DNA from 3 places in the Glaciecola sp. 1036 genome. Region 1 is predicted to be linked to each of the others. Evidence: predicted binding sites of a transcription regulator. Region 1 holds the regulator's gene; each other region holds the start of a gene.
What was found. The regulator sigma-54, encoded in region 1, starts transcription at its own class of promoters, with help from an activator protein. The targets are predictions, from matches to a motif close to GTTGGCACGNNNNTNGNNT.

Region 1 (10,290 bases):
AAGCAAAAACCTCTATTTTGATCGATAACGTGGTGATTCAACAAGGTAGTCTGGAAATCAAAGCAGACCGAGTAGAAGCCGATGCATCTAAAGGTAACGAGGTTATTACCGCCACCGGCAAACCAGCCAGCTATCGTCAAAGGCTTGAAGATGGCTCCTATGTAAGTGCGCTGGCAAATGCTATTGTATACAATGTCGCGACCAAGACCATAACTTTAACCGGCAATGCTGAGATAACCAAAGATCAATCAAAAGTAACAGCCTCTTCTATAACTTACGACATGTTAAATGATAAAATCAATGCAAGCTCTGATGGTAACAATGAAGGCAAAGTAAATACTGTTATAAGCTTTGGTGACCAAGACGAAAACGACGAAGGTGTAAATTGAGTAGTACCCTGTGTGCAAAACATTTAGCGAAATCCTATAAGTCTAGACAGGTTGTTAGAGACGTTAGTTTGGAAGTGTCCACGGGGCAGATTGTTGGTCTCTTGGGCCCTAACGGCGCAGGAAAAACCACTACCTTCTATATGATTGTCGGCCTAGTCCCGCTAGACAAAGGCGAAATTTCCATCGACCAAAATGAGCTCACTTATCAACCTATGCATGAAAGAGCCAGACATGGCATTGGTTATCTTCCCCAAGAAGCATCCATTTTTAGAAAACTTTCTGTGTTTGAAAATATCATGGCGATTTTGCAAACTAGAAAAGAGCTTAGTGCTGAGCAGCGAGAACAGAAAGCCGATGAGCTTTTAGACGATTTTAACATCAATCATATCCGAAATAATTTAGGCATGAGTTTATCCGGTGGCGAGCGCCGCAGAGTAGAAATAGCAAGAGCTTTAGCCGCAAACCCCAAGTTTATTTTATTAGATGAGCCCTTCGCAGGTGTTGATCCTATTTCTGTTAGTGATATAAAGAAAATAATTTATCAGTTGAAAGAAAGAGGGATTGGTGTCTTAATCACCGATCATAATGTAAAAGAAACCTTAGATGTGTGTGAAACTGCATACATTGTAAGCCATGGCTCTTTGATTGCTGCTGGTACAGCAGAAGAAGTATTAGCAAATCAAGAAGTTAGAGACGTTTATCTAGGAGAGCAGTTCTCTTTGTGATAAAGTGGTTAACAACTTTTTAGCGAACTTAATGAAATCGCAATTTTTAGTGGAAGTGTAAAATAGTAATGAAACCTTCGTTACAGCTTAAATTCAGTCAGCAGCTCACCATGACGCCGCAATTGCAGCAGGCAATTAAGTTATTGCAGTTATCCACTTTGGATCTTCAACAAGAAATTCAAGAAGCATTAGAATCTAACCCGCTTTTAGAACTTACCGAACACAATCCCGAGCAAGACGGCAAACAACAGCTAGATAACAATATCGACAAAAATGTTGATAACAATGGAGAAAAGCTCACTGAATCAGCTTCTGCCAGGGAAGAAACCCTTGATAGCCATGATGCCCTAGAGAAAGGTGATATTCCTGATGATTTACCCGTGGATACTTCTTGGGATGAGTATTTAGGTTCTAGTTCGGCTCCTATCAAAATGGTGGGTTCAAATCCTGACGATGATTACGTATATCAAGGTGAAACCAGCGACTCCATTCAAGACCACCTGCTTTGGCAAATTGAAATGAGTCATTTTTCAGATAACGACAAAAGTATCGCTATCGCTATCATTGATTCCATTGACGAAGCTGGCTACCTCACCGTAAGTTGTGAAGAGATTTTAGAATCGTTAGACAACGAAGAAATTGAACTTGATGAAGTTGAATGTGTATTAAAACGCATTCAACACTGTGACCCTGTAGGCTCAGGTGCCAGAAACGTACAAGAATGTTTGCTGATACAGCTAAATCAATTTCCTGTGGACACACCTTGGTTGAAAGAAGCAAGAGACTTAATTCAAGAATATTCAGACTTGCTTGGTGGTAAAGACTATCGCACCTTAATGCGAAAAACTAAATTGAAAGAGGAGCAACTGCGTGAAGTTATGAAGTTGCTTAAAACGCTAAATCCGCGACCTGGTACAGCCATTTCAACCAAAGAACCAGAATATGTCATCCCTGATGTAAATGTGTACAAAAGCAAAGGCGTGTGGATGGTTGAATTAAACAACGACGCCCTTCCTGCCCTTTCGGTCAATGACACTTACGCCAGTTTAGCGAAAACCACAAAAAACCCAACTGAGTCTCAATTTATAAAATCCCACCTGCAAGAAGCAAAGTGGTTTATAAAAAGTTTAGAATCACGAAACGAAACCTTATTAAAAGTGTCACATTGTATAGTGACAAGACAAAAAGAGTTTTTCGAAAAGGGACCTGAAAAAATGGTGCCCATGGTACTCAACGATGTAGCAGAGATGGTGGATATGCATGAATCGACAATTTCACGTGTTACCACCCAGAAATATATGCATACACCTAGAGGTATTTTCGAACTGAAATATTTCTTCTCAAGTCATGTTGCAACGGACTCTGGCGAAAACGCCTCATCTACTGCAATTAGAGCTTTGATTAAGAAATTAGTGGCTGCAGAGCCTGCGGCTAAGCCACTGAGTGATAGCAAAATTGCGCAGTTGCTCGCAGAGCAAGGAATTCAAGTTGCTCGGCGAACCATTGCAAAATACCGGGAATCGTTAAACATTCCCCCATCAAACCAACGTAAGAGTCTGATCTAAGACTTATACAACAAAAGAGGGCCTAGCATTATGCAAATTAACCTAACTGGTCATCACGTTGAAATCACTGATTCTCTTCGTAATTATGTAGATACTAAGTTTGAAAAGTTGGAACGTCATTTTGATCACATCAATAATGTTCATGTGATTTTAAATGTGGAAAAGTTGAATCAAAAAGCAGAAGCCACGTTACACTTGAACGGTGGTCAAATATTTGCTGATTCAGAGCATACCGACATGTATGCAGCCATTGACTCGCTGATAGATAAATTGGATCGACAAGTCATCAAACACAAAGAGAAACTAAAACGCCACTAAGTGTTGTATGATAATTTCAGACATAATTTCACTTGACCGCACCAAATGTGCGGTTGAGTGCCAAAGCAAAAAACGAATTTTAGAAATCATCAGCGAGATTGCGGTAAAACAAAATCCCTCACTCGATCAAGTTGATGTGCTTAATAGTTTATTAAGCCGCGAAAAAATGGGCAGCACAGGCATTGGCAACGGCATTGCAATTCCTCATGGTCGCATAAGCGGAATCGACAATGTAATGGCCATTATTGTGACCAGTGATTCAGGCATAGACTTTGATGCTATCGATAATCGCCCGGTGGATATTTTCTTCGCTATTTTAGTCCCCAAGGAACAAGCCGAAAAACACCTCGCATCTTTAGCCGCTATTGCTAGAAAATTAGGTAATAAAGATATTGTTAAAGCGATACGCAGTGCTGAAAATAAAAATCAAATAATTGCCGCATTAGCCTAACATTTCATTTCTTTGTGGTAAGCTAGGAAAAAGTTGCAACTGGCAAAGTGGACTAGCAGTAATGAAATTACTTATCATCAGTGGCCGCTCAGGGTCAGGAAAATCAATCGCGCTGCGAGCGCTCGAAGATTTGGGTTACTACTGTGTTGACAATATTCCCGTCAACCTTCTCCCAACATTAGTAAACGCCATCACCGACGAATATGACCAGGTCGCAGTGAGTATTGATGTGCGCAACCTTCCTAGAGTACAAGAAGAGGTTGGCGACGTACTTGATTACTTACCGTCTTTTTGGGAAGTCACCATAATCTTTTTAGATGCCAGTGATGACGTATTGATTAAACGTTACAGCGAGACTCGTCGTTTACATCCATTGTTTAAACTCAGTAACAGTTTGACCGAAGCTATTCAAACAGAACGAGAAATATTAGCCCCTGTTGCTGAAAGTGCAGATTTAACCATTAATACAGACCATTTGTCGGTGCATGAACTGGCTGAATTAGTCAGAGAAAGAGTACTTGGTAAAAAAACCACAGATTTAGTCATTGTATTTGAATCCTTTGGCTTTAAATATGGTTTACCCAAAGACTCAGATTATGTATTCGACGTAAGATTTCTGCCTAACCCTCATTGGGACCCCGATTTACGCCCGCTAACTGGATTAGACGGTCCTGTGGAAGTGTTTTTAGCCGGGCAACCCTTAGTGATGAAATTCATCTGGCAAGTTCAAAACTTGATCACCACTTGGCTACCACACTTAGAGCGAAATAATAGAAGTTATGTAACCATTTCTATCGGCTGTACAGGTGGTCAACATCGTTCCGTATTTGTGGCGCAATCTTTGGCTGATGCATTCAGTGCCAGTCATGGCGATGTGCAAATAAAGCACCGAGAACTAAAGCGCGTTAAGGGTGAAACTAACCCCATGAAATTGGTATAAGGATTACATATGCAGATTCGACGCAACGTCACCATTGTCAATAAACTAGGTCTGCACGCAAGAGCCGCCACTAAGTTGGTGCAACTTGCTAATCAACATCAATCACAGATCACCCTGACACAAGGCGATAATACAGCGCCTGCTGACAGTGTTCTAGCGCTCATGATGCTTGAAAGTAGTCAAGGTAAAACGGTCGAAGTTTTATGTGACGGAGATGACGCTGAAGAGGCTATGGAAGCCATAGTTTCGCTTATTCAGAATAAATTTGACGAACAAGAATAAATCTAAAGAAATCAAAGATTCACAGCACATTTTTAATAATTAATGGTATAATCTTGGAAAAATAATCAAGGGGAGATTGTATGTCTGAGACAGTAGAAGCGTTGTCAAATACGCAAGAACGACTCGACTACATATCTCAAGCCTTATCTGCTGGCGCTTTTGTTCGCGTACGCAGAGTACTCCTTGAATTACCCGCCAGTGATGTTGCTCACTTATTAGAATCTAGTCCAACCAAAACCCGTGATGACTTATGGCAATTAATTGATGCTGACTTTCATGGTGAAGTATTAGAAGAGCTTTCCGAGGATGTTCGTAACGGTATCATTTCGAAAATGATGCCTGCTAGTGTAGTGGACGCACTAGAAGACATGGACACCGATGATCTGGCAGAAACTTTAAGTACCTTGCCAGAAGACGTCTTACAATCCATTTTGGCGTCTATGGACGCTCAAGATCGTCTGCGCGCTGAGAAGGCCCTATCTTACGGCGAAGATACTGCCGGTTTCATCATGAATACCGACACCATTACGTTGCGCTCAGACGTTACCATTGACGTGGTGCTTCGCTATTTACGATTGAAATCCGAATTACCCGAAAACACAGATACACTCTATGTAGTCAGTCGACAAGACCACTTGTTAGGTACAGTGCCACTTTCTCGTTTGCTAACCACCCACCCTGACGTCACTGTCGAGGAGATAATGGATGATGAAGCTGAAGCAATCCTAGTGGATATGCCAGAGAGTGAAGTAGCCAGTATGTTCGAGCGTTACAATTGGCTTTCTGCGCCCGTTGTCGATGATGAAAATATACTCGTTGGACGTATAACCATTGATGACGTGGTCGACATTATTCGTGAAGACGCTGAACACTCCATGATGAGTATGGCCGGTCTTGATGATGAAGAAGATACCTTTGCACCAGTTGGTCAAAGTACCAAACGCCGTTCGGTATGGTTAGGCGTTAATCTACTTACCGCGTTATTGGCTGCGGCCGTGAGTGATTTGTTTGAATCTACCTTAAGCCAATTAGCCGTTTTGGCTATACTTAACACCATAGTACCAAGCATGGGCGGCGTGGCAGGAAATCAAACATTAACCTTGGTAATCCGTGGTATGGCGTTAGGCCATGTTAGCGCATCTAACTCCTTATGGTTAGTACGCAAAGAGCTTGCTATAGGCTTTTTGAACGGTTTAATTTGGGCCGTTTTAATAGCCGGAGTAATAGCCATATGGAAGCAAGATTTCGCTCTTGGTGGTGTGATTGCTTTTGCCATGATGATGAACATGTTAGCCGCAGGTTTATCTGGTGCGACCTTGCCCATCATCATGAAGAAACTAAAAATCGATCCGGCCTTAGCTGGAAGCGTCATTTTGACCACAATCACAGATGTTGTGGGGATTTTCACCTTCCTTGGTACAGCAACTTTATTCTTGGTTTAACAAGATTAAAGCTTGGTTATCTTTTAATCATCAATCTGCTGTTCGTTTAACCACTTGGATAAAACTTTTGTATCCTGCTCTATGGCCATATCGAGTTGCTCAACCCAGTCATGGACGTTTTCCCACCAAGTTGGATGGTCGCCCTGCTGTATCTGATTAGCACTTGCCTGTACACGACTAAGCCCAACTGAACCTGCAGCACCTTTAATTTTATGTGCTTGTGAGCATACTTCGTCTTTATCTTCAGCGGCTAAAGAATCTTTCAAGTGCTCCATGTACTCTGGAATTTTTTCGTTGAATACTTGCAAGCTGGTAAACACCATTGACTCGCCAATGGTATCGAGCAACATGGTCAACATTTCAGAATCAATGACTTTCGGTGAAGACTGTTTAATTTCGATTCTATCCACTACAGAATCAGGTCCATCTAATAAATCGTCTGAGGCAAACAACTCGTTGAATACTTGTATGACGCGACTTTTCTTTATAGGTTTGGCAATGACATCATCCATGCCATTTTTCAGATACTCTTCGCGGGTTTTTATTACGTTAGCCGTTAACGCAACTATAGGTGTATGTAACACCAAATCTTCTTCTAACAAGGTTCTGGCCACGTCGAAGCCTGTCATATCAGGTAATTGAATGTCGAGTAATATCAAATCAAAATCATGCTCTTTTACTTGATCAATCGCCTCCTGCCCTGTCATTGCCACACTTACATGCTGTCCTAACTTTTCAAGTAAGGCTTTGGCCACCATGACATTGAGTTCAATGTCTTCAACCAAAAGAATATTTAATCCTGATACTCTTAGTTCTTCCAAATTCATGTGAGAGGTAGATATTTTTACCGGTAGAGTAATCTCAAATACAGTACCTTTATTCAATTCACTGTTAACTTGGATACGACCACCCATTTTATCCACCATTTGCTTACAGATAGCCAATCCAATACCTGTGCCTGTGGCAGCTTGAAAATCGTCTCTTTGCACTTGGTAATACATAGCGAAAATTTTATCTAATTCGCTTTTCGCAATGCCTATTCCCGTATCCTGAATGGTAAAGGTGATGTCAGCCGTTGTATCACTCGTCATCTCTGACTTCATGGTTAAAGACACCGAACCTTTTGGGGTAAACTTCACAGCATTGTAAAGCATGTTCCATAATACTTGGCGTAAGCGAGTGCCATCAGCTTCAAAACCTACGGGCACAGGCTCAACGATTTCGTGATGGAATTTAAGATTTTTATCAACTGCCAATAACTTGATAATGCTGGCTATTTCATTGACAAAATTCTTAGTATTAACGGATTTAAGTTGAATTTCGACTTTATCTCTATCTAACTTATCAAGATCAATAATATCGTTGAAAATGTTACCCAAGGTGATGGCACTAGCATAAATGGTGCTGACCCACTCAAATTGCTCATTGCTGAGTTCTGTGTCTCTGAGCATTCGACTTAACCCAACAATGCCGTTTAAGGGAGTACGCAATTCATGGGAAATGGTGGCAATGAACTTGGTTTTATCTTGGCTAGCACGCTCGATAGCTTGTTGAGAACGCATGCGGTCGGTCATATCTCGCCCAAAAGCTAAGAGTCCTAATCGATGGCCATCGGCATCGTAAAAAGGCACTTTGCGCATTTCGTAATAGCGTTTTTTACCGTCAGCGAATCGCAACCAAAGCTCTTCTGTAATACTGGTATTTTTTTCTAATACTTCATGATCTGAAGCTACTACTTGGCTGGCTAAGTCTTCGTCATAAACCTCGTGGGGGGTTAACCCAAATAATTCCTCTTCAGTTTTACCTGTTAAGGCTTCGGCTACCTTATTACAGCCAGCAAACCGTCCCTCTTCGTTGCGGTAGTATATTAAATCAGGCGATGCGTCTATTATAGAGCGTGTGAGTGTTGAAAGGCGTCTTGCTTGTAATTCCTGATCCGATTTTTCTTTAATTTGCCTTTCTAGCTCGGTAAACATTTTTTCCCGTTCGAGCTGAGCATTTTTTCGCTGTTCAATTTCATAATTCAATTGGCGAATATTGTTTTGAAGTTCACGATTCAAAATTACATCGTGGCGGCGTAAACGTTCCAGTTGCGACACTGCTTCTTCTAAATTAATGCGCGAATGTTCTAATTGCTTAATCAATTTACTAAAGAAATAAACCAACAATGGTGCGCTTACGAGCGTTAATACAAATGCACTAATAAAGTCGGCGGTTTCAATGTCACTGCCCATCGCCGTTCTAATGATATAACTTCCAACCAATGAAAATACCAGTAGCAATAGCACAAATAGAACACTGACCTTAATGGTGCCCCATTTATCTACAAACTTTGCGAATTTGATAGCCCAGGAATTGGCTGGTTGTTTGATTAACATAACGCTTTCTACTCCAGATACAAGATCTCAAATGCTAACAAGAATTCAACTTTTAACATAGTGCTATTGAGGAAATGGAAAATTAAAAAAATCAAAGTGAATAAATATGTAGCGCATAAAGTTGTAGCGACAACTAATTTTCACAAGTAATTAACTTTGTTTCGTTTTATTTACAAAATCTTCAAATAAAACAGCATTAAAATATTATCATGCAAAACAAAAGGATAGCTATTATTCATAAAATCAATGATAATATTATACAGAGTGATAATTGATTTCTTTTGGTGAAATCGGTATTTTCAACTTCCCGCTTAGAGGAATGAATAATAATTCGATGCTTATGCATTGAGCAAAATACTCTCAGATTGCACGCTGACGACAAAATAAAAATAAAATTGTGCCTCGGACATCGTTTCCGATTGGGAATATATTGTTGCTGACAACAGCTCAACATAGTCACTAAGCTAGCTGTAACTAGGCTTGGTGGATAGGAGTATTATATGGGTTTGTATCACCAAACTGATTCTAAAGACAACTGTGGATTTGGCTTAATTGCAAACATCCATGGTAAGTCAAGTCATGAACTCGTTAAAACCGCTATTATAGGTCTTGACCGTATGCAGCATCGTGGTGGTGTTGCATCTGACGGCAAGACTGGCGACGGTTGCGGGTTATTATTGCAAAAGCCTGATAGTTTCTTTCGCAAAGTTGCAGCCGAAAACGGTTGGACCTTGAATAACAACTATGCCGTTGGCATGGTGTTTTTAAGTCAGGATGAAACGCTAGCTGAGCAAGCAAGAAAAGCACTAAACAAAGAACTGCAAAGAGAAACTCTGAATGTTATTGGCTGGCGAAAAGTGCCAGTAAATAAAGACATTTTGGGTGACTTAGCATTAGAAGGTGTGCCGCAGATTGAACAGGTGTTTGTCAACGCACCCAACGGTTGGATTTTACCTGACGTTGAACGTCGGCTATATATGGCGCGCCGTCGCGCTGAAAAAGTAGTCGCTGAAGATCCTGACTTTTATGTTGCTTGCTTATCTGCCTTTGTACATATTTATAAAGGCTTGGTAATGCCGAAAGACTTGCCTGCTTTTTATCTTGATTTAGCGGACCCAGAATTAAAATCGTCTATTTGTGTATTCCACCAACGATTCTCAACCAATACATTACCTAAATGGCCACTAGCGCAGCCATTTAGATTCTTGGCGCATAATGGTGAAATTAACACCATCAAAGGCAACCGAGAATGGGCTATTGCTCGAACAAGCAAATTTGCTACTCCGCTAATTCCAGATATGAAAGATGCTGCACCTTATGTGAATACAGAAGGCTCAGACTCTAGCTCACTAGATAACATGTTGGAATTGTTCTTGGCCGGCGGCATGGACTTATTCCGTGCTATGCGTTTATTAGTGCCACCCGCTTATCAAAACAACAAAACCATGGATCCTAAACTACGTGCATTTTATGAGTTTAACTCCATGCACATGGAACCTTGGGATGGCCCTGCAGGCATAGTAATGACCAATGGTCGTCATGTAGCCTGTAACCTTGATAGAAATGGTCTTCGCCCTGCTCGTTATGTACTCACCAATGACGGTACCATTACTTTAGCGTCAGAGATTGGCATATGGGACTATTCTCAACATGATGTGGTGGAAAAAGGACGTGTAGGTCCTGGCGAAATGTTAGCGGTAGATACTCATACTGGGAAAATTTGGCGCTCAACTGAAATTGATGAAGATTTAATGGCTCGTCATCCTTACTCAGAATGGATTGGTGAATACATTAAACGTT
Region 2 (10,290 bases), on a different contig from region 1:
GAATTTAGAGAAGTTGCAGACTATCAACAGGAAAATTTAACAGGACTTACTACGGTAGACTTAGCCATAGATACCGGCGAAGAAAACGGCATATTCGATCCAAAGTTTTTAGCATTTTTAGACGAATTTACATCTTGGTTAAGAGAGCAACCTGAGGTGGATCATGTTCTATCATACGCAGATATATTAAAACGTTTGAACAAGGTGTTAAATCAAGATAACCCAGATTTTTATAGCATGCCCGAAAAGCGTACTTTAGCAGCACAATACACCTTACTTTATGAGATGTCCTTACCCTACGGTCTTGACGTTAATAATCAGCTTGATATCAGTAAATCGAGAATTCGATTAATAGTTACCACAAAAAACTTAGGCAGTATTGCGCTTACGGATTTTGAAAGTAGAGCTAAGTTATGGGTAGCTGACAATGGAGCTGGATATACAATTAGTGGGGCAAGCATCCCCTTAATATTTGCCCATATAAGTGAATCGAACATGGACGGTATATTAGAAGGAACTATAGTCGCTTTGTTGCTGATTTCAGTTGTTCTGTTTTTTGCGCTAAGGAATGTTAAACTGGGTGTTATCAGCTTGATACCTAATATTTTCCCTGCGGTTTTTGGTTTTGGAATATGGTATTTATTCTCTGGCACCATAAGCATGGCGCTCGCTGTGGTTATGATCATTCCGCTTGGCATTATAGTGGATGATACTGTTCATTTTCTGGTTAAATATCAGTCAAACTTTAAACAAAGCAAAAACAGCTTAGAAGCAGTGAATTACGCGTTTAAGCACGTAAGTAAAGCCTTAATTATCACCACCATAGTACTCGCCAGCGGATTCAGTGTTCTTGGGTTGTCAGATTTCGCAATTAACTCTGAAATGGGCATATTAACAGCTACTATAATAGTACTTGCTCTAGCAATCGACCTTATTGTGTTACCGTCACTGTTGCTGTTGTTTTATCGCAATGGCTATGAACTGTCAGAAAATACATCTAAAGCATAACTGATTATAATACTCACTGCTTAAATATTGTTCTAATCGTCAAATAATTTGCAAATTGCAGCGATTTTGATATTAATCAAAATAAAGAATTACTTTTTTTTTCAAAAGTTCAAAAAAGTGATTTTATAAATAAGACGTTTGCAAAAATAATAATAATGATTAGATAAGGTAATGATACTTCAAGAAATTTAGGAAAAATCTTTGCTCTTTAATGAGGTTAATCCAAGCTCTGTAACCCAATTAAAATTTGAATTCTTCCTAAAGTGTCTCTTTTTCATCACATTTTCATAATCGCAAAAAAAAGCGTCAAAAAATAGACTTTGGTTTAATTTTAACTCGCAATATTTATAAACATTAACAATAAAAGCGAAACTACTTAACAAATTAAACGATGAGTTTACATGCGTATTAAATTCAACTGTCTCCTTTTTGAGACACTTTTCATAATGAAGAGAAGGTGATACGTTTTTTTTCTTAAGACGACTATTGATTTGTAAGCGTTTTTTTATCGTAAATAAGCGACTGCTTTTGGCATGCATCTTGATTGTGCGTGCGTCGCATAGTTCGTCGGAGACGGGCTATTAGAGTCTATATGGATATTTTACTTTTAATTTATACAAAGGGTGGTGGGTGAAAGATCAGACTTTATTACGTTTTTCTCTAAAGTTTGATTGAGCCAGTACGATTACTATACTATTGTAAGGTAAATAACCAAATGCGTTCAGAACAAATTCATGACTTTTGGAGCACAATTCCACATGCTTTATTTGTGGCCATAAAACATTTCAAATCGGATAACCTAAGTAAAGTGAAAAAAGTTGTTGATGCCTATAACAAGGCGAAAGAAGCGAAGCAGTTAGCTCAGCATTTTTGCGAGTATTTTCATTCTGAAATCGCCGAATCTCAAGAAGATCTCGATAAGTGTTATCGAATCAGACATGAGGTTTATTGTGAAGAGATGAATTATCTTCCTTTGTGTGAAGATAAGCTAGAAAAAACTTCGGTCGATGAACATTCTCAGCATTATATTATTCAACATAAATACAGTCGTCATTTCGCTGGTACTGTTAGGTTGGTCTATACAGACAATGATGAGCAGCAATTGCCAATAGAACAATTCTGCAAAGACAGCATTACCAACGAAAAATTACATCCAAACGCTTTTCCGCGAAATCAGATTTGTGAAATTTCCCGATTGGCGGTGCCAGCGAGCTTTCGCCGAAGACGTATGGATAAATTCAAAAATGCTGCAACTGGTGGCATCAACGAATATGAATATTCTGAGGAAGAATTAAGATGTTTTCCTTTCGTCGCGATAGGCCTGTATTTGGCAGCTGGTGCTGCAGCACTGAGAACGGGAAGATATCATGTATTTGTAATGATGGAGCCAAGGCTTGCTAGAAACATGAAGTTTGTCGGTATCAAATTTAATCAGATTGGCGATACCGTAAATTACCATGGTAAAAGAGCGCCTTATTACATTGATGCAAGAATATTTAAGAAACAACTTAAAACTGCATTTAAGAATATGTTGGCGATGATTGAAGGCCAATTGTACGAAGAAAAATAAACCATGAATAAATCAGTTGTGAATAATGACTAATTTTAATTATGAAAATGCTTTTTCACGTAATATAGGTTGGCTAACGCCACAGGAACAAAACCTTTTAAGAAGCAAAAAGGTAGCAGTGGCCGGCTGTGGCGGCGTTGGTGCTGAATATATCGTTTCTCTCGCCAGACTTGGCATTCAGCAATTCAATATTTCAGATTTTGACGATTATGAAGTTCACAATTTCAATCGTCAGGCTGGGGCATTCATGTCCACTGTTGGTCGTCAAAAAGCCGATGTGATGGAACAAGTTGCTTTAGATATAAATCCCGAAAGCACTATCCAGTCGTTCAAGGATGGCGTAAATCCAGAAAACGTAGATAGCTTTCTTGATGGCGTTGATTGCTATGTCGATGGCTTAGATTTCTTCGCCTTAGAAGCTCGAATATTGGTGTATCAAAAATGCCAAGAAAAGGGAATTCCGGTGTTTATTGCTGCACCTATTGGTATGGGCGTTGCCATGTTAAATTTCTTGCCTGGCTCTATGTCTTACGACCAGTATTTTAACTTTTCAGCAGTGGAGACATTAGAAGAAAAGCTTGTGCTCTTCATGGTTGGATTATCCCCCTCCTTAATACAGATGAAATATCTGGTTTATCCCGAAGGAGCTAACTTCAAAGCACAGAAGACACCTTCGACAATAGCAGGTGTTAAATTATGTGGAGGAGTTGTCGCCAGTAATGTGTTAAAATTTTTGACAAACAGAGGCGAAATTATCAAAGCTCCCTACGCTATGCACTTTGATGCTTATTTGAACAAGTTAGTTAAAACTAAATGTGCATTTGGTAATAAAGGGCCTTTGCAACAATTGAAGTATCGCATCGCAAAATCTAAGTTAGTGCGCTAGTAAGGTTTTTACTATAACAATAGCGTTGAACTTCTATGCTTTAAATAAATCATAAAGTTTCCGCACGTTCTAGCGTTTTAAATGGTTTGTAAGTTTAAATTTAATAAAATATTTGCCTTAAGGCTCTAAGGAAATTGGCTCTATGAAATGGAACATACGTTGGATATTAATAATCGCAAGCTTAACATTAATATCTTGTGGTCAGCAGACGCCCGAAGAACTAATGAGCAGTGCAAAAGCCAACATTGAAGCTGGAGATAAAAAAACTGCAGTTGTCGAGCTGAAAGCCCTAATAGCCCAAGACACAAATAATGCGGAAGCAAGACTTCTATTAGGCAATATTTATTTAGAGTTGGGTGACTACGCAGCCTCTGAAAAAGAGCTTAGAAGAGCTGATGATCTTGGTGTTCCAAAGCGGATAGTTCTACCAAACATTGCCAGAGCCCTTTATTATCAAGAAGATTTTGACGGTGTTATAGCTTTGTCAGGCGAAGTCGATAAAGTTTCAGATGTGGCTGCTAGTGAATCAGTCCAACTTTTCATCTTTTTATCTAAAATTAAACTCAAAGAAAATCTGAATCAACTCATAACACCTGTTTTTGAGGATAAAAACAAAGAGTCTTTAGCTAACGCTTACCTTCTTTTTACAAAAAATGATATTCAAGAGGCAAATACTGCTATTGCTGAATTTCCACAAGACCATGGAAATTATGCAGAATACTTATTTATCCACGCTATTATCAACGAGTTTAATCGTGATTATGATAAGGCAATTCCTAGCTACAATGCGTTATTGAATCTGCACCCAAATTATCATTTGGTCAGGTTTTTATTAATAGATGTTCTTATCCGCACTAATCAATTAGAACAAGCTACTACAAACATTGATTATTTAATGGCATTAAATTCGGAGCAACCGATTGTCAATTTCTACAAAGCGTCAGTCGACTTTATTAACAAGGACTATGAAAATAGCTTTTTGCATTCTCAAAAAGCAAAGAACGAAGGTTTACTTGAATTACGAAACGACATCATTCTTGGTTTAAGCGCTTTAAAACTAGGAAAACTAGAACAAGCATATGCATCAATTGAAAGAAGTGCTAAACAACTTCCAAAAACACTTGGCATACAACGAGTGTTGGCCAAATTGCAATTAGAATTAGGGCTTATTGCGGAAGCAGGTGAAACGATCGCAACATTGAAAGGGCAATCAGAGCTCGATGATGAGTTATATAACGATGCCGCGAATGTTTTTGCTAAATTACAAGACTTTTCATTAGCCCAACAACAATTACAGATTATAAATAACACCGATGCTAAAACGCCGGATTCCATATTAAAAGAGGGATTGAGCAAAATAGCGGCCGGTGATTATAGCGGCGTAGATGATATTAGATTATCTATTGAGCTTGCTCCTGAAGTGATTCAAAAGTGGCTATTGCTGGCTGAGATTTATGTTAATCAAGGTAAAACAGATTCGGCATTGGCGTTAGCTCGAGCATTAGCGAATGATGAACCAGCATTAGGACTTGTTCTTGAAGGGCAAATATATGGCAAGTCGGGTAATCTAGATAAAGCACTAGCATTATTTGAAAAAGCTTATGCGTTGTCACCAGAGAAAACCCCGGTGGTCAATAATTACGTTCGATCGCTGGTTGAATCTGAAAACTATAAACTTGCAATGGACATAGCTAAAACAGCACTGAAAGACGAGCCTAGTAATCAGATTCTGAGCGGAGAATATTTAAAAATAACAGGTGCAACTGGACTTTCCGAAGAAGACGGCCTCTTTATAGAATCCTTGGTCAAAGATAATCCTGAGCTTATACAGCCTAAGATGTTATTAGCTGCCTTCCTTCGAAAACAAGGGAAAATAGATGAAGCATTTAAGATTTTAGATGCAAAAGATAGTCGACTATCTGATATTGGACTGATGTCACTAGGAGATATTTTTTACAATCAAGATAAATTTAAAGATGCAGAGGAAATCTACAAAAGATGGTTGCAACTTTACCCTGAGCAAGTAATGCCTTACTTAAGACTTATTGGCACATATAGTAATCAAAAAGAATTTACTAAAGTGCGACAAACACTGAACCAAGCTTTGGCTAAGTTTCCAAATAGCGAAGCTTTGCAGCTTGCTCAAGTGCAAGACTATATTCGGAACAGGGATTATGCAGAAGCGGATAAGAAACTTAATATGCTTTCATCTTCTGGATCTAAAAACACCTTACTTCCAAAATATGTTGGAATAGTTGCTCTCAACAAAGGCGAGTATGCTAAGGCAGTTGAGAATCTTAGTTCCTATTATGAATATTCAAATGCGCTAGAGGATGCTATCAATCTATCATCTGCGCTGGCATATAATGGACAAATAGAAAAAGGCGCGAGTCTTCTTATTGAGCAAGCAAACAGTAATCCGAATCCTTTAGCGAAATACGCAGCTGGTGAATATACTATGGTGCATAGTTTAAATAGCAAAGCTAAAGATATTTATGAAAATATATTGGCAAGCCAACCAAGCAGCTTAGTTGCTATTAATAACCTAGCCATGGTGAACATAGAACTAGGAAATAATGAAACTGCTTTGGAATATGCTCAACAGGCGAATAATTTAGCGCCCGAACATCCGTTAATTTTAGATACTTATGGTTGGGCTCTTTATAAGAATGGACTGTTATTAGAAGCGGAAACCACTTTAGAAATTGCATATAACAATTCGTCCAAAGACCCTTCCGTTGGTCTTCATTATGCGCAGGTCTTAATTGAAAGAAACAAAAAACAAGAAGCGCGGCAAATTCTCAATAGTTTGAATCCAAGAACGAGCTCACAAGATACGTTGAAGAAAAAGCTTATGGAAAACTTCAATTAATAATTGATTAAATGTTGTCAGCATTTTTAACACTTTGGTATTAAATAAAAATTGTCAGATCGACATGATGGGTTTATGTTGTTGATATATAAAGGTAAAAAATTTATTTCAGAAGTTGGCATCCTATGTGCATTGTTAGTAAGTGAGATTCACCAAACAGTTATTTTAAGGAAAAACTAATGAACAAATTATTTAAAACATGTATTGCAACTGCAATCATCGCAAGCTCAAGTGTAGCTATGGCAAGCAACGTATACATAAACCTTGCTAACAACAGCTATGATACTAACAGATTTATTGGTTCTGCAGACGCTGACACAGCAACTGGCCAATTTACTGAATTAGGTTTCAGCCAGTTATGGGCTACTTCAATTTATGATTTAAACCCAGATATGTCATTGGCTGGCACTGTAACAGATACTAACATTACTGCCGACTTAGCTGCTGCTGGTATCCCTGGCGGTCCTTACAATTCAATCGACGGATCAACTAGTTCTTCTTTGGTTTCTCCAGATTGTGCTTTAGGTCAATGCGACATTGATGCTCTTAGCCCACTTGTACCGCCTTTAGGAACAGATAACGAAGGTTTCTTACAAACTTGGGATATCCAAGTAGAGTATTCATTGACTGCAAACTTAACGCCTGCAGGTCCTCAGTATTACACTGGTTACATTGAGTTTTTCTTCAACGATTTACTTAATGATGCGAACGACCGTTCAATCATGCTTGCTGAAGTAACAGGTTCTAGCATTGAAGCTGCAAATCTTAACATCTTTTTTGACATCGTTTCAGCTGAGCTAGGCTTCTTCTTCGTTGAAGACGATTACGGCAACTTCCAAGACGCTGGGCAATTAGCTCTTGATGCTGTAACAAGCGATGATTATGCGAAGTTGAACCTAGATACTAACGTTGACCCAGACGGTGATACTCCAGTAATCCCTACTGCTAGCGATTTATTTGTTACTTCTTCAGGTCAAGCTGCACGTCAGTCTGGTTTGGACGGAAGTATCGCTGCTAGTCTAGTTCCAGAGCCTAGCATGTTAGCGCTTCTTGGACTAAGCATCATTGGTTTTGGCGTAGCTTCACGTCGTAGAAAATAAGACCTCGTTTGGTGAATCTGAAAAACCGGCCTAATGGCCGGTTTTTTCTTTTTGTACAGATCGTCAAATCTTTTTACACTTTTCAACATTGATCAAATTCATAAAAACAACACATCCTTTTGGTTAAATCTGGCCAAATTTGATCATTCCTGATCACTCAAACTTTCGTTTAGCATGCCAGATAGTTAAAAAATCTATTTCTCAAATAGATGTATCAGTCCAAATATTTAAACAACCATTTGTGTAAAATAGTTAACCTATTTTAACTATTTCTTTGGTAGCAAAAGTTGCGGCGGTCTGGAAATAAGATCCTTAACTAGATAGAAAATTCGCGGTAACCACAAAAAGAATGTCGGTAACAACTGGAAATGCAACAAGCTACTTTGGGGGATACTTAATATGTGGCTAATTCGTCCAGAGATTAAAGACCGCTATAATACATCATTAGGTTTTTGCATAGCTTTGTTTGGAGGACTATTGAATCAATCATTGCACGTTAGCACTATTACATTCAACAAATTAAAGCATAACTGATAGCAGTATTTATCATCGATAACTAAGCTTAATGCTCGAAGAATATTGCTCTATTTGGATAAACCAGTATGTAATGCAGTTCTATACGCTGAAATCGCTGGTATGAAAGCAATAAAGCATGTCACCAACATAACAATAGCGAACAAGATAAAAGTATTTGCATGAAAAATATTGGTATCGATGAATAGACCAAAATGCTCGCTTAAATAGCTGCTACTCAAATGTAGCCCTAACCAAACAACTAATAAAGCCAAGACAGCGCCAGTGAAAGCTAACAATAAAGCTTCAATTTGAATCATGCCAAATATGACCAATGGACCCGCTCCAATTGCTCTTAAGACTGCAAATTCATGATGGCGTTCGCGCATGCTGGCTAGCAACATTGTTGAAAGCCCAAGAATGGAAGCGATGAGAATCATAAAAGCTATGACCAGTAATAAGTTCTCTACCATGCCTATGAGTTGCCAAAGTTCATTCAAAGCTACACCGGGGATAATTGCAGATAAGGCTTCTTTTTCGTAAGTATTTACCTTGCGTTGAATTTGCAATGAGGCTATTGGGGATGATAGGCCTAAAAATACCGCGTTTATTCCAGATTCAGGTAAATCTACGTGCTGCTTGTTGTTGTAAGCTTCTACAACCTTGGATAACGCTGTTTTAGAGAGGTGTACAGCATTTAAACCCTGCAAACTCACGTGTATAGTTTGATCCACTGGCGTTCCCGTGGACTTTAAGATTCCAGTAACGTGAAATGGCGCTTGATCATGATGACTAAAACTGACATGACCCGTTCCGTGGGATAAGACAATCTTATCACCTACCTTGTAATTATTTTCGGCGGCAACATCGGCGCCTACAACCGCACCAAAAATATCATTAAATACGTCCCCCGAGCTAAAAGTTAGAGGTTGCTTGTTACCATATTTGTAATGTTCAAAATAATCTTTAGTTGTCCCTATAACGGAGTGTCCGTGATGGGAATCACCTAAGGAAATTGGCGCGCTCCACGCAACCATCGGATTACTTTTCAACTCTTGATAGCTTTCCCAACTCATGACATTAGATGCGCTACCTACCCGAAAAACTGAATACAGTAATACATTAATTTGTCCTGTACGTGCGCCAACGATTAAATCAACGCCTGAGATGGTGCGGTTAAAGCTATTTTTTGCCTCTAATCTGACGTGTTCAACGGTTATTAATAAAGCCACGCTGATAATGATGGACAAAAGGGTTAGGATGACGGAACTAGATCGACTTTTTAAACTTTCAAAAGCAAGTTTAACTAACATTGGGCATAACTCCCTGATTTAGTTCTGTAAAATTTACTCTAGTGTGAAAATATTTGGCGAGGGTTTTATCATGGCTTACAAAAATCAATGTACAACCGAAAGTTTGAGTTAAGGATACTAAGAGTTGCATAAAGCTATCTCTTGCATCTTCATCTAGGGCTGAGGTCGGTTCGTCTACAATAAGCAGTTCTGGCTTGTTTATTAAAGCTCTGGCAATAGCTACTCGTTGTTGTTGCCCCACACTTAACTGACTTGCTTTTCTATTGAATATATCTACGGATAATTGCAGTTCGGTTACAAGATGTGATATTTCATCTTTATTTACTCTAGTACCACTGAACTTGGTCGCTAGCAGTAGATTATCGAGCACGCTTAGATAATGAATTAAATTGAATTGTTGAAAAACTACACCTATATGCTGGGCTCTAAATTTGTCTCGCTGACGGTTTTTCAATTTTGAAAAATCTTCGCCTAAGAGTCTTATTTCTCCGGCGGTTGGCTTTAAAACGCCCGCCAAAAGGTTAAGTAATGTACTTTTGCCACAGCCCGAAGGTCCATAAAGAAAAATACCTTCCCCTTTGTTAAGCGTCCAATCCTTAATATCTATTACGAATTGCGCAGACTGGGAGTAGGTATAACACAGATCTGTAACTTGTACGGCAGGTACTGGCGGCATAACTGGTAACTTTATCCTAGAGTAAATAATCGAATTTTAGAATTTATGATAGCATCCTAACTAAGGATACTGACAGTTTAATTCTTAGTTGACCTATACCCTTTTTGTCATTTCCACCGATACGATTAGGTAGAAAAACACAAAAAAATGAACAAAAATAGGTAAATTTCCGGTCAAGTGTCGGTAAACAACGCTAGCAAAAAGGGGAAAAAAGTAAAATGAAATTCGGGAATTTGTTTTTACTGCCTTTCTTAACATTTCTACAATTTTCAGCCCTAGCTCAAGGTATTACAGATCTAAAAGATATTAATACAGCACTAACCGAAAAAGCGTTTTCAGGTAATCTTATCAT
Region 3 (10,290 bases), on a different contig from region 1:
ATTTGTCCTGAAAAAGGCGCGAATATTGTGGATTTTTCGATCTCAACTTCAAGGGTCAGTAATCTTGCTTCTATCTCATTCACTATGGCATTATCTGCTTCTAACTTAGCCTGAGCTTCATCTAAACGCTGCCTAGGCTCTAGTTTTGCTTCCACTAGGTCAGTCACACGTTTACGATTAATTAGGGATAGTTTTGCTTCGGCCTTTGCTCTTTGCAGACTCGCTTTTAATTCTTCGCGCTGGGAAACCAATCTTTTGATATCCATGCTAGCCAGTGCTTGTCCATTTTCAACCAAAGCGCCTTCTTCGGCCAAAATAGTGGCTATAGTGCCACTTCTATCAAAGCCAAGATTGGCCTGTTGACGAGCTTGTAATTGACCAAATACTTTGCGTTGACGAATGTATTGCTCAACCTGTTGTGCTTCTATAAACCGAACCTTAGCATCCTGCACCACCATGATCTTCGCGTTATCAGCTGCCCCACTTTGATTTTTCCCAGACAACCACAACAAAAGCGCTAAACTGATAAAGCATATGGTCAGTATCACTAAAAGTTTGCTACGATTAGCCTGCATTTAATTTCCTAAGTTGGCGATAAGATGTTTTTGTGCAATACTAGAATATAAATACTAGACTGTCTAGTTTGATAATATGAAAGTTTCTTTAAGGTGGTAGCAAAGTGCACTCTCAAGCAAAAAAAATTTCCGCAGGGCGCCCTAAGAGTGACGAAAAAAGACGTAAAATATTAACCAGTGCGGCAACCTTGTTTCTTTCCCAAGGTTTTGAAAGAACCTCAATGGACGCCGTTGCCAAACACAGTGGCGTGTCAAAACAAACGGTGTATTCGCACTTCACAAATAAAGATGTCTTATTTAATGCTGTGATCGAAAAGAAATGTCGCATGCACAAAATTGATGACAGCAATATTTGCAGTTTGTCACAACCGCTAGCGACCTTGTTGGAAAATATTGGGTTGTGTGTAGTTCGCCTATTGGTGGATCCAGAAGTAATAAGTATGTACGCCACTGTAATTGCAGAGTCTAAGAGTAACCCTCATGTGGCTGAATTATTTTATGAAATAGGACCTAAATACAGCGTTATGCTGGTATCTTCATTGTTGCAAGAACATCCCGAAAGCAAGCTGGATGAGCATCAGTCGCTCGAACTTTCGATGGATTTTTTTAATATGCTAAAAGGTGAATATCATGCGCGCGCCATATTCAACATGGATTTTGAAATGACAGAGCAAAATCAGCAAATCTTGGCAAAACGTACAGCTGAAAAACTTATGCTCTTAATTCAAGCGGCCAAGTAGAAAAAATTTACAACAATAATTTTTCATCCCTCACACCTTATTATGAATGTTTGCTACAATCTTGAGTAAACTAATTATAAAAATACATTATGCAAAGCTTTGTCGGACAACATATTTTAAGCGTCAATCAATTTGATCGTGAAGCCGTAGAAACAGTGTTTGGAGTGGCAGATAAAATGCGCCCCTACGCGAATCGTGAAAAACGAACTACTGTGCTAGAAGGTGCGATTTTAGGCAATTTATTTTTTGAATCCAGTACTCGAACTAGGGTGAGTTTCGGCACCGCTTTTAACTTATTAGGCGGTGAGGTACGAGAAACCACTGGGATTAGTAGCTCAGCACTAGCCAAAGGTGAGTCTTTGTATGACACAGCTAGAGTGCTTAGCGGCTATAGTGATGTAATTGCTATGCGACATCCTCAACCAGGTTCGGTGAGTGAATTTGCTGAAGGAAGCCGTATACCTGTACTCAACGGTGGCGATGGCGCAAATGAACATCCCACGCAGGCATTGCTAGACCTTTACACTATTGCCAAAGAAAGAGCTTCTTATGGCGCTGGTATTGATAATTTGCACATCGCTATGATTGGTGACTTGAAACATGGTCGAACAGTACATAGTTTAGCGAAAATGCTCACGCTGTTTAAGAATATCCAATTTACCTTAATTTCTCCGGTTGAATTACGTATGCCAGATGAAATTTGCAGCATTATCACTGATGCTGGGCACCAGTTGACTATCAGTCAACAATTAGAAGGTATGGTAGAAGCAGATATCTGCTACCAAACTCGAATTCAGGAAGAAAGATTTGCTTCTCAAGAAGATGCAAATCGCTACCGAGGTAAATTCCGACTTAACCAACAAATCTATACTCAACACTTTAAATCCCAAACTGTCATTATGCATCCATTGCCAAGAGATTCTCGAGCAGAGGCAAATGAATTAGATAATGACCTCAATATGAACCCTAATCTTGCTATATTCAGACAAACCGATAATGGTGTCTTAGTTCGAATGGCTCTTTTCGCCCTTGTATTGGGTGTTGCAGATAAAGTTGCCGATTTTGATAGACCTGTTCATTGGTATTCAAATAAGAGAAGTTAAGCTTTATGAATCAATCAGAAACCCTATTCGCACGCGCTCAAAAAACCATTCCAGGGGGTGTCAACTCACCGGTGCGAGCATTTAAGGCTGTAGGTGGTACACCTAAATTTATCAAAAAAGCAGATGGTCCTTATATTTGGGACGTCGATGGAAAACGTTATATAGACTACATCCAATCTTGGGGGCCAATGATTTTAGGCCATAACAATGACAAAATTCGACAAGCGGTAATTGATGCTGCAGAAAATGGTCTAAGCTATGGCGCACCTACAGAGGCCGAAGTAATAATGGCCGAACTTGTGAGTTCTCTAGTCCCCAGCATGGAAATGGTGCGTATGGTGAATTCGGGCACTGAAGCCACCATGAGTGCTATTCGTTTAGCCAGAGGTTATACCGGCAAAAATAAGATCCTTAAGTTTGAAGGTTGTTATCACGGACATGCAGATGCTTTATTGGTAAAAGCTGGCTCAGGTGCACTTACCTTTGGCGTGCCATCCTCCCCAGGTGTACCAGCTGACTACGCCAAACATACCCTGACCGTAGAATTTAATAATCTTGCATCAGTAAAACAAGCGTTTGAGCAAAATCCAAATGATATTGCTTGCATCATAGTTGAACCAGTCGCCGGCAATATGAACTGTATTCCTCCAGTAGAAGGCTTTTTAGAAGGCTTAAGATCACTTTGTGACGAATATAACGCAGTGTTGATTTTTGATGAAGTTATGACGGGTTTCAGAGTATCTAGAGGCGGAGCCCAAGAGCACTATGGCGTTGTTCCTGACTTAACCTGTCTAGGTAAAGTGATAGGGGGTGGAATGCCCGTTGGTGCTTTTGGTGGGAAACGAGAAATTTTAACCCACATTGCGCCTACTGGCCCTGTATATCAAGCTGGAACACTGTCTGGTAATCCGATTGCAATGGCAGCAGGTTTAGCCGCTTTATCGCAAATCAAAGAGGGTGATTTTTACCCAGAACTCTTTGCTAATACCCAACGACTTGCTGAGGGATTCGCTGAGAAGGCACACAAACACGGAATTCCTATGACTATTAATTTTGCCGGCTCTATGTTTGGTATCTTCTTTACCGATGTAGAAAAGGTCGTGAATTATCAACAAGCCATTAACTGTAATACCAAGCAGTTCAATCAATTTTATCATGGTATGTTAGAAGAAGGCGTTTACCTAGCGCCAGCGTCTTTTGAAGCGGGATTTGTGTCCAAGTTACATGATGAACAGATAATCAATGAGACCCTAGCAGCCGCCGATAGAGTTTTCGCTCGTATCGACAAATAATCATCTATTATACAGGCAGCAAGCCCGCTTGCTGCTTGATAAATGTAATAGAAGGTGCAAAAAAAGCAGCGCCTGTCTCTGCACTAGAATAATCTAACAATCGGTCGTAATGTCCTTGCTGGTCACCGTAAATTCTACTGTGTAAGTAGCGTTTAAACGCTTCAGGGTGTCTGGCACAACTAACAAAATATAAGCCCTGCACACTCATATTGCCATACGGCATGCTTTGATTCAGTAAAATAGGGTACTCACCATCAGGGCCGGTAATTTTAGTCCTAAAGGCATGGGAAGAAAGCCCTGAATCCACCACTGGTAAATTATGTTCTCGGGTTTTACCCATGATCTTTTCTTGGCGAGATTCCGACAACGCGTTCCAGCGCGCCATGTCATGGCGATAACGCTGAATATGCAAATAGCTGCCTCCTTGGAAGCCGTGATTTTCATCACCAACTATTGCAATATCAAGTTTTTTCATTCCTCTGGGATTTTCATCTGTTATTACAAACCCAGTGAGATCACGTCCATCGAGATATCGAAATGCCCTCACCTGCTCTACCATTTCAGTATGCAACTTAAAGAGATCGACAATTTTAATCCCTATTTCGTGACAAATGTCTAATCGATCGGCACGTATTTGTACAAATATATCCGCAATCATCACTGGCGCACATCTATCTTCTGACTGCATATCAGGAAAAGGTGATAACCCAGCTGGTGTGGCGTCTGGATACAACTCTTGCCAAAAACTTGCGCCAATGCCTACCAGCCCAGAAACCATAGCTTCATAATGTTCGTCTTCGTAATAATCGAAAATATCCAAACATACAGCTAGTTTGCTGCGAATTGCTGACAAATCATCATCAACTACATTAAATAATAAATATTGAGCATGTAAGTTAGGTTCGGCGCAAACGCCTTTTTGTGGTTGACTCATTGTTATTATAATTCTCGCTAATACCCTGCGGCTTGCCCGTCTTTGCGGGACTCTGATGCACCATAGTATACCGTTTGTTTGCTATCAAACAAAATAGCTTGATAACCACCATAGGCGCCCACGACATCTTGAATTTTGTGGCCTTTTTCCATTAATTCACGTCGAGTTTTATACGAAAATCCTGATTCAAGGCTTATATATCCACCATCATTCATAATATCGCCTTCAGGGGAGCTAGAACCTGAATGTAAAATACGAGGAGCATCACCTGCTTCTTGTAAGTTCATGCCAAAATCAATTAAGTTAACAATGATCTGTGCATGCATTTGCGGTTGAGTGCCGCCGCCCATGACACCAAAACTTAGCATGGGTACATTATTACGTGTCACAAACGCTGGAATGATGGTATGAAACGGTCGTTTACCCGGCTCAAATTGATTGAAGTGCCCTTCTTGCAAAGCAAACATTTCGCCTCTATTTTGCAGCACAAAACCTAAATCTGTCGGTATCATTCCTGAGCCCATACCGCGATAATTACTCTGTATTAATGACACCATATTGCCGTCTTTATCTGCGGTCGTAAGATATATGGTGTCCCCTTCATATCTGCCGGCATCATAACGTTTAGCAGCTTTTTCTGGGTGGATCAGTTGTTGACGTTGTTTAGCATATTGTTTGGAGATTAACCAATCAACTGGAATCTTATTAAATGCAGGGTCACTGTAAAACTTGGCTCTGTCTTCAAAAGCTAGTTTTTTTGCTTCTACGAATGTGTGGACAAATTCCGCACTGTCTCTTTCCATGCTTTCAATGTCATAAAGCTCAAGTACATTGAGGATCTGCAATGCAGCTATGCCTTGTCCGTTAGGGGGTAACTCCCAAATGTCGTAACCACGATAGTTGGTTGATACTGGATCTACCCATTCAGAGAAATGCGCTACCATGTCTTGATAAGATAAGAAGCCCCCTTGAGATTCCATAAACGCCCCTATGGTTCGAGCAATATCGCCTTTATAAAAAGCATCACGCCCACCGGTTGCAATTTTCTCATAGGTAGCTGCAAGGTTAGGATTACGAAATATCTGGCCTTTCTGAGGCGTTTTACCATTAAAAGTGAAAGTGCTTTCGAATCCAGGATAGTGCCCTATGCGCTTTTGGTTCATCTCAAAATAATAGGCAATGAGTTCTGATACCGGAAAACCGTTTCTTGCATAGCCAATGGCAGGCGCTAGTATTTTCTCCATCTCAACAGAACCGAAGCGTTCATGGAGCATAAACCATCCATCCACTGCCCCCGGTACGGATACAGGTAGAGGCCCAAATTTAGGAATTTTTGTTATTCCTTGCTCTTGAAAATAGTCTAATGAAAGAGATTGAGGACTACGGCCAGAGGCGTTTAAACCATACAGACGCTTAGTTTTGGCGTCCCAAACAATGGCAAATAAATCTCCCCCAATACCACTGCCCGTTGGTTCCACTAACCCTAACATGGCGTTAGCAGCAATTGCTGCATCTATGGCATTTCCACCGGCCTTTAAAATATCTAAACCCACTTGGGTCGCCAGCGGTTGACTCGTCGCCACCATCCCTTGTTGAGCAATCACCTCTGAACGTGTGGCAAACATCTCCCCGGTAATTCTGTCAAAAGCAGATGCCGTAAAAGAGCAAAGCAACAACCCAACCCCAAAAAAATGGAGCCGTAGTTCATTATTTAAAAAATGGAGCCGTAGTGCATTATTCTTCATGATTCTTCTTCATCTTATTCTTCTGCTTTTCATAGTATGCGTTTTGTAAAATAAGAGCGCAAACTTATCCTGCAATAAAACAAAAACCCTGCCGAGGCAGGGTTTTAAAATATCCAACAAAGTTGGTTAGCAGTCTTTATTATTCTTCTTTCTTGTTCTTATTCTGTTTGACTGCTTCTTTTTTGGTTTTCCCAGTGTGTCTGTATTTTTTATGACTTAGTAGTGAAGTCTGGGTATGCTTCTAGACCACATTCGCTCTGATCAACACCTTCATACTCTTCTTCTTCAGTCACTCTCACACCAATGATAGCTTTGATAATTACCCAAGCAATCAAGCTGGTTACGAATACCCATACAAAGATAGTTAATGCACCAATGATTTGACCAGAGAAGCTAGAACCATCGTTTGATAAAGGTACTACTAATAGACCTAATAGACCTACTACGCCGTGAACAGAGATAGCACCTACTGGATCGTCAATCTTAAGCTTATCAAGACCGATAATGCTAAATACTACTAATAAACCACCAGCAGCACCGATGATTGTAGCCATAAGCGCAGTTGGCGCAGAAGGTTCAGCAGTAATAGCAACCAATCCTGCTAACGCACCGTTAAGGGCCATAGTAAGGTCAGCTTTGCCGAACATAACGCGAGCAAGAAGCAATGCAGCAACTGAACCACCAGCAGCAGCTAGGTTAGTATTCATAAATACGATAGCAACTGAGTTAGCACTTTCAACAGAAGCAGTTGCTAAAACAGAACCACCGTTAAAGCCAAACCATCCCATCCATAAGATGAAAGTACCTAGGGTGGCTAAAGGTAGGTTTGCACCTGGGATAGCGTTAATTTTACCATCAGCAGTGTATTTGCCTTTACGAGGACCAAGTACTAATACACCAGCAAGCGCTGCCGCAGCACCGGCCATGTGAACGATACCTGAACCTGCGAAATCAGAAAATCCTAGATCACCAAGTGTATACATACCAAACACACTTGAACTACCCCAAGTCCAAGACCCTTCCATTGGATAGATAAAGCCAGTCATTACCACTGCGAACAGTAAAAAGGACCAAAGCTTCATACGCTCTGCAACAGCACCAGATACAATAGACATAGCTGTGGCTACGAAAACCACTTGGAAGAAAAAGTCTGCAGAAGGAGCGTAAGTATCTCCAAATTCTTCGACGCCGTCACCGACTATTCCATTAAGGAACGCAGTCGCTCCGTGTAACGGATCGTCTCCTGTTCCATACATGATCATATAACCGCAAATCATATACATAAGACAAGCAATTGAATAAAGAGCAATATTTTTAGTTAGAATTTCTGTCGTATTTTTTGCTCTTACAAGTCCAGCTTCTAGCATTGCAAAGCCAGCAGCCATCCACATTACAAATGCACCACATATTAAGAAGTAAAATGTGTCCAGTGCATAAGCGAGTTCAAATGTTGGTTCCATAGTTGTTCTCCGTTAATCGTTACCGTACTGGCTGAGCACTTAAAGTGCGTCAGCGTCTGCTTCACCGGTACGGATACGCACCGCTTGCTCAAGGTCATAGACGAAAACTTTTCCGTCACCAATTTTGCCAGTTTTTGCTGCACCAACAATGGCTTCAACCAAACGCTCTACTTGATCATCGTTTACAGCGATTTCAAGTTTTACTTTAGGTAGAAAATCGACCTGATATTCAGCTCCACGATAAAGTTCAGTATGGCCTTTTTGACGACCAAAACCCTTCACTTCTGTAACGGTCAAACCGTCAATACCAATCTCGGAAATGGCCTCGCGAACATCATCAAGCTTGAAAGGCTTAATGATGGCTGTGACTAGTTTCATATGTTGCTCCTGAGTAGTTGTTGTTATTCCCAACCGTTTGGGTTATTGGTTCAGGCTAATTCAAGAGCAATGCCAAATTTAATATTGTATTAAATTCAATAGGTTAAAGATAAAAAGGAAACAAAAAGTTACATTTTACGCTCCAATTCTGTGCATAGAGCGAAATTCGCATTAATTTGGTGCAAAAAAGTTAAAAGGATTCAAACCTGCACTAAAAAGTTGAAATTAACCACCGAACAAGCGTTCCCACCAAGACTTCTTCTGAGCCTCTTTTTTGGGTTTGGGCGTTTCAACTACTTGGTTGTTGCATTTTGCCGTTTTTGGGAGTGCTTCACTGACAGCAGGAACACTGATCACATTTCCACACCCGGGTGTAGTCAACTCTCCGTTATCCGCATTAAAATGCGCGATCATTAGAGTGGGAGGAAATCTCCGCGATAGGTTTTTAGGCGTTTGTTGTTTTTGGAATTCAATAAATACTTGCAGAGCACCACTTGCCCCCGACATATAAACCGGTTTATTGTCGTCATTGCCTAACCAAACACTGGCGACTAAATTACGGTCAAAGCCAGAAAACCAGCTGTCCCTATAATCATCTGTTGTTCCTGTTTTTCCGGCCATAGCAACATTGGGGAAGGTAGCGCCCAAGGATTTAGCAGTGCCTTCTTTGGTCACTTTGTGTAGCGCATAATTTAACAGATAGGTAGCATCTTCATTCGCCCGTTGCTGAAAACTCTCTGTTCGTTTCCAAATCAGCACATCATCATGGGTAGATATTGCACTTAAGGCATGCAAAGGACGCAATTCGCCATTATTTGCGATAGTTTGATATACCTGATTTACTGTCAACGGCGTTAATTCAACGGCGCCAAGTGCTAACGACGGATGCGGCTCAATGTCTTTTATTGCGCCTAACCGATTTAAGGTTGCCAGAACTTCATCTAACCCCACTTGAGTCGCCAAGTTAACCGTAGGCACGTTATAGGAATTTGTCAGAGCGGTTAGCAAAGGTACTTGCCCCCTAAATTCCTTATCAGCATTCATGGGCCGCCATTTTTTGCCGCCTTTGTCATTAAACTCTACAGGTTTATCTTCAAGCGGTGTCGCCAGATTATACAAATAGGGATTTTCCAGCGCTGTTAAATAAACCACAGGCTTGATCAAGCTACCAACCGGACGCAAGGCATGTAATGCGCGATTAAAACCAGCGAAACCAGTTTTTTTACCCCCAACAATGGCTCTGATTTCACCTGTTTGAATGTCGCTTACAACCATTGCAGATTCAAGTTCAGGCAGTTTACCGTTTTGCTTTCTCTTCAAGGTATCAATAACGGCTTTTTCTGCGCGACGCTGGGCATTGATGTCTAGCGTTGTATATACCTTAACGCCCGATTGCCTTAGTTCAGGTGCCGCAACAATGTCGTCCAACTCAGCTCGCACCTTGTCCATGAATGCTGGATGTTTACCAGAGGCCAAGCTTGGATTATCTGAGGTTTTTAGTGGTTTTTGAATGGCCACTTCGTACTCTGACTTATTCAGATACTGCTCTTCAAACAATATCCTTAGTACCAAATTTCGTCTTTCTAAGGTTCTGTCTTTAAATCGAACAGGATTGTAATATGAGGGCCCTTTGACCATGGCAACTAGGGTGGCAATTTCCTCAAATTCTAATTCTTTTAATGGTTTATTGAAGTAAAAGTGACTGGCTAAACCGAACCCATGAACCGCGACCGCACCGTTTTGGCCTAAAAATACTTCATTTATATAGGCATTTAAAATCTCTTCTTTGCTGTAGCGAAAATCAATCACTAAGGCCATAGCGGCTTCGCGTATTTTCCGAATATAACTTCGCTCACGGGTAAGATATAAGTTTTTAACCAACTGCTGAGTTAATGTGCTCCCACCCTGCACTGTTCGTCCCGCCGCCACGTTGGCAATTAAAGCGCGAATAATAGACAGTGGCGCAACGCCATGATGTTGATAGAAGTCTTTATCTTCTACCTCAATTAAAGCTATTTTCAACAAGGCTGGAATATCGTCGTTAGACACCAGCATTCGATCTT

Region 2: the regulator sigma-54 is predicted to act here: its motif matches at 6,451-6,469, upstream of ACNKW3_RS03840 (PEP-CTERM sorting domain-containing protein).
Region 3: the regulator sigma-54 is predicted to act here: its motif matches at 8,286-8,304, upstream of glnK (P-II family nitrogen regulator).

The regions. Positions count from the first base shown of each region.
Region 1 covers NZ_JBLWFH010000004.1:261,734-272,023, forward strand. The annotation lists gene lptA (lipopolysaccharide transport periplasmic protein LptA) at 1-389, shown strand, start outside; gene lptB (LPS export ABC transporter ATP-binding protein) at 386-1,114, shown strand; gene ACNKW3_RS08405 (RNA polymerase factor sigma-54) at 1,183-2,679, shown strand; gene hpf (ribosome hibernation promoting factor) at 2,710-2,997, shown strand; gene ptsN (PTS IIA-like nitrogen regulatory protein PtsN) at 3,005-3,448, shown strand; gene rapZ (RNase adapter RapZ) at 3,510-4,388, shown strand; gene ACNKW3_RS08425 (HPr family phosphocarrier protein) at 4,398-4,670, shown strand; gene mgtE (magnesium transporter) at 4,751-6,112, shown strand; gene arcB (aerobic respiration two-component sensor histidine kinase ArcB) at 6,136-8,490, opposite strand; gene gltB (glutamate synthase large subunit) at 8,991-10,290, shown strand, end outside.
Region 2 covers NZ_JBLWFH010000002.1:272,402-282,691, forward strand. The annotation lists gene ACNKW3_RS03820 (efflux RND transporter permease subunit) at 1-1,008, shown strand, start outside; gene ACNKW3_RS03825 (PEP-CTERM/exosortase system-associated acyltransferase) at 1,724-2,578, shown strand; gene ACNKW3_RS03830 (ThiF family adenylyltransferase) at 2,604-3,464, shown strand; gene prsT (XrtA/PEP-CTERM system TPR-repeat protein PrsT) at 3,607-6,336, shown strand; gene ACNKW3_RS03840 (PEP-CTERM sorting domain-containing protein) at 6,516-7,436, shown strand; gene ACNKW3_RS03845 (ABC transporter permease) at 8,021-9,262, opposite strand; gene ACNKW3_RS03850 (ABC transporter ATP-binding protein) at 9,252-9,938, opposite strand; gene ACNKW3_RS03855 (serine hydrolase domain-containing protein) at 10,157-10,290, shown strand, end outside.
Region 3 covers NZ_JBLWFH010000007.1:161,394-171,683, forward strand. The annotation lists gene ACNKW3_RS12115 (efflux RND transporter periplasmic adaptor subunit) at 1-575, opposite strand, end outside; gene ACNKW3_RS12120 (TetR/AcrR family transcriptional regulator) at 680-1,315, shown strand; gene ACNKW3_RS12125 (aspartate carbamoyltransferase) at 1,405-2,418, shown strand; gene hemL (glutamate-1-semialdehyde 2,1-aminomutase) at 2,424-3,710, shown strand; gene ACNKW3_RS12135 (Dyp-type peroxidase) at 3,718-4,644, opposite strand; gene ggt (gamma-glutamyltransferase) at 4,662-6,269, opposite strand; gene ACNKW3_RS12145 (ammonium transporter) at 6,599-7,849, opposite strand; gene glnK (P-II family nitrogen regulator) at 7,889-8,227, opposite strand; gene mrcB (penicillin-binding protein 1B) at 8,453-10,290, opposite strand, start outside.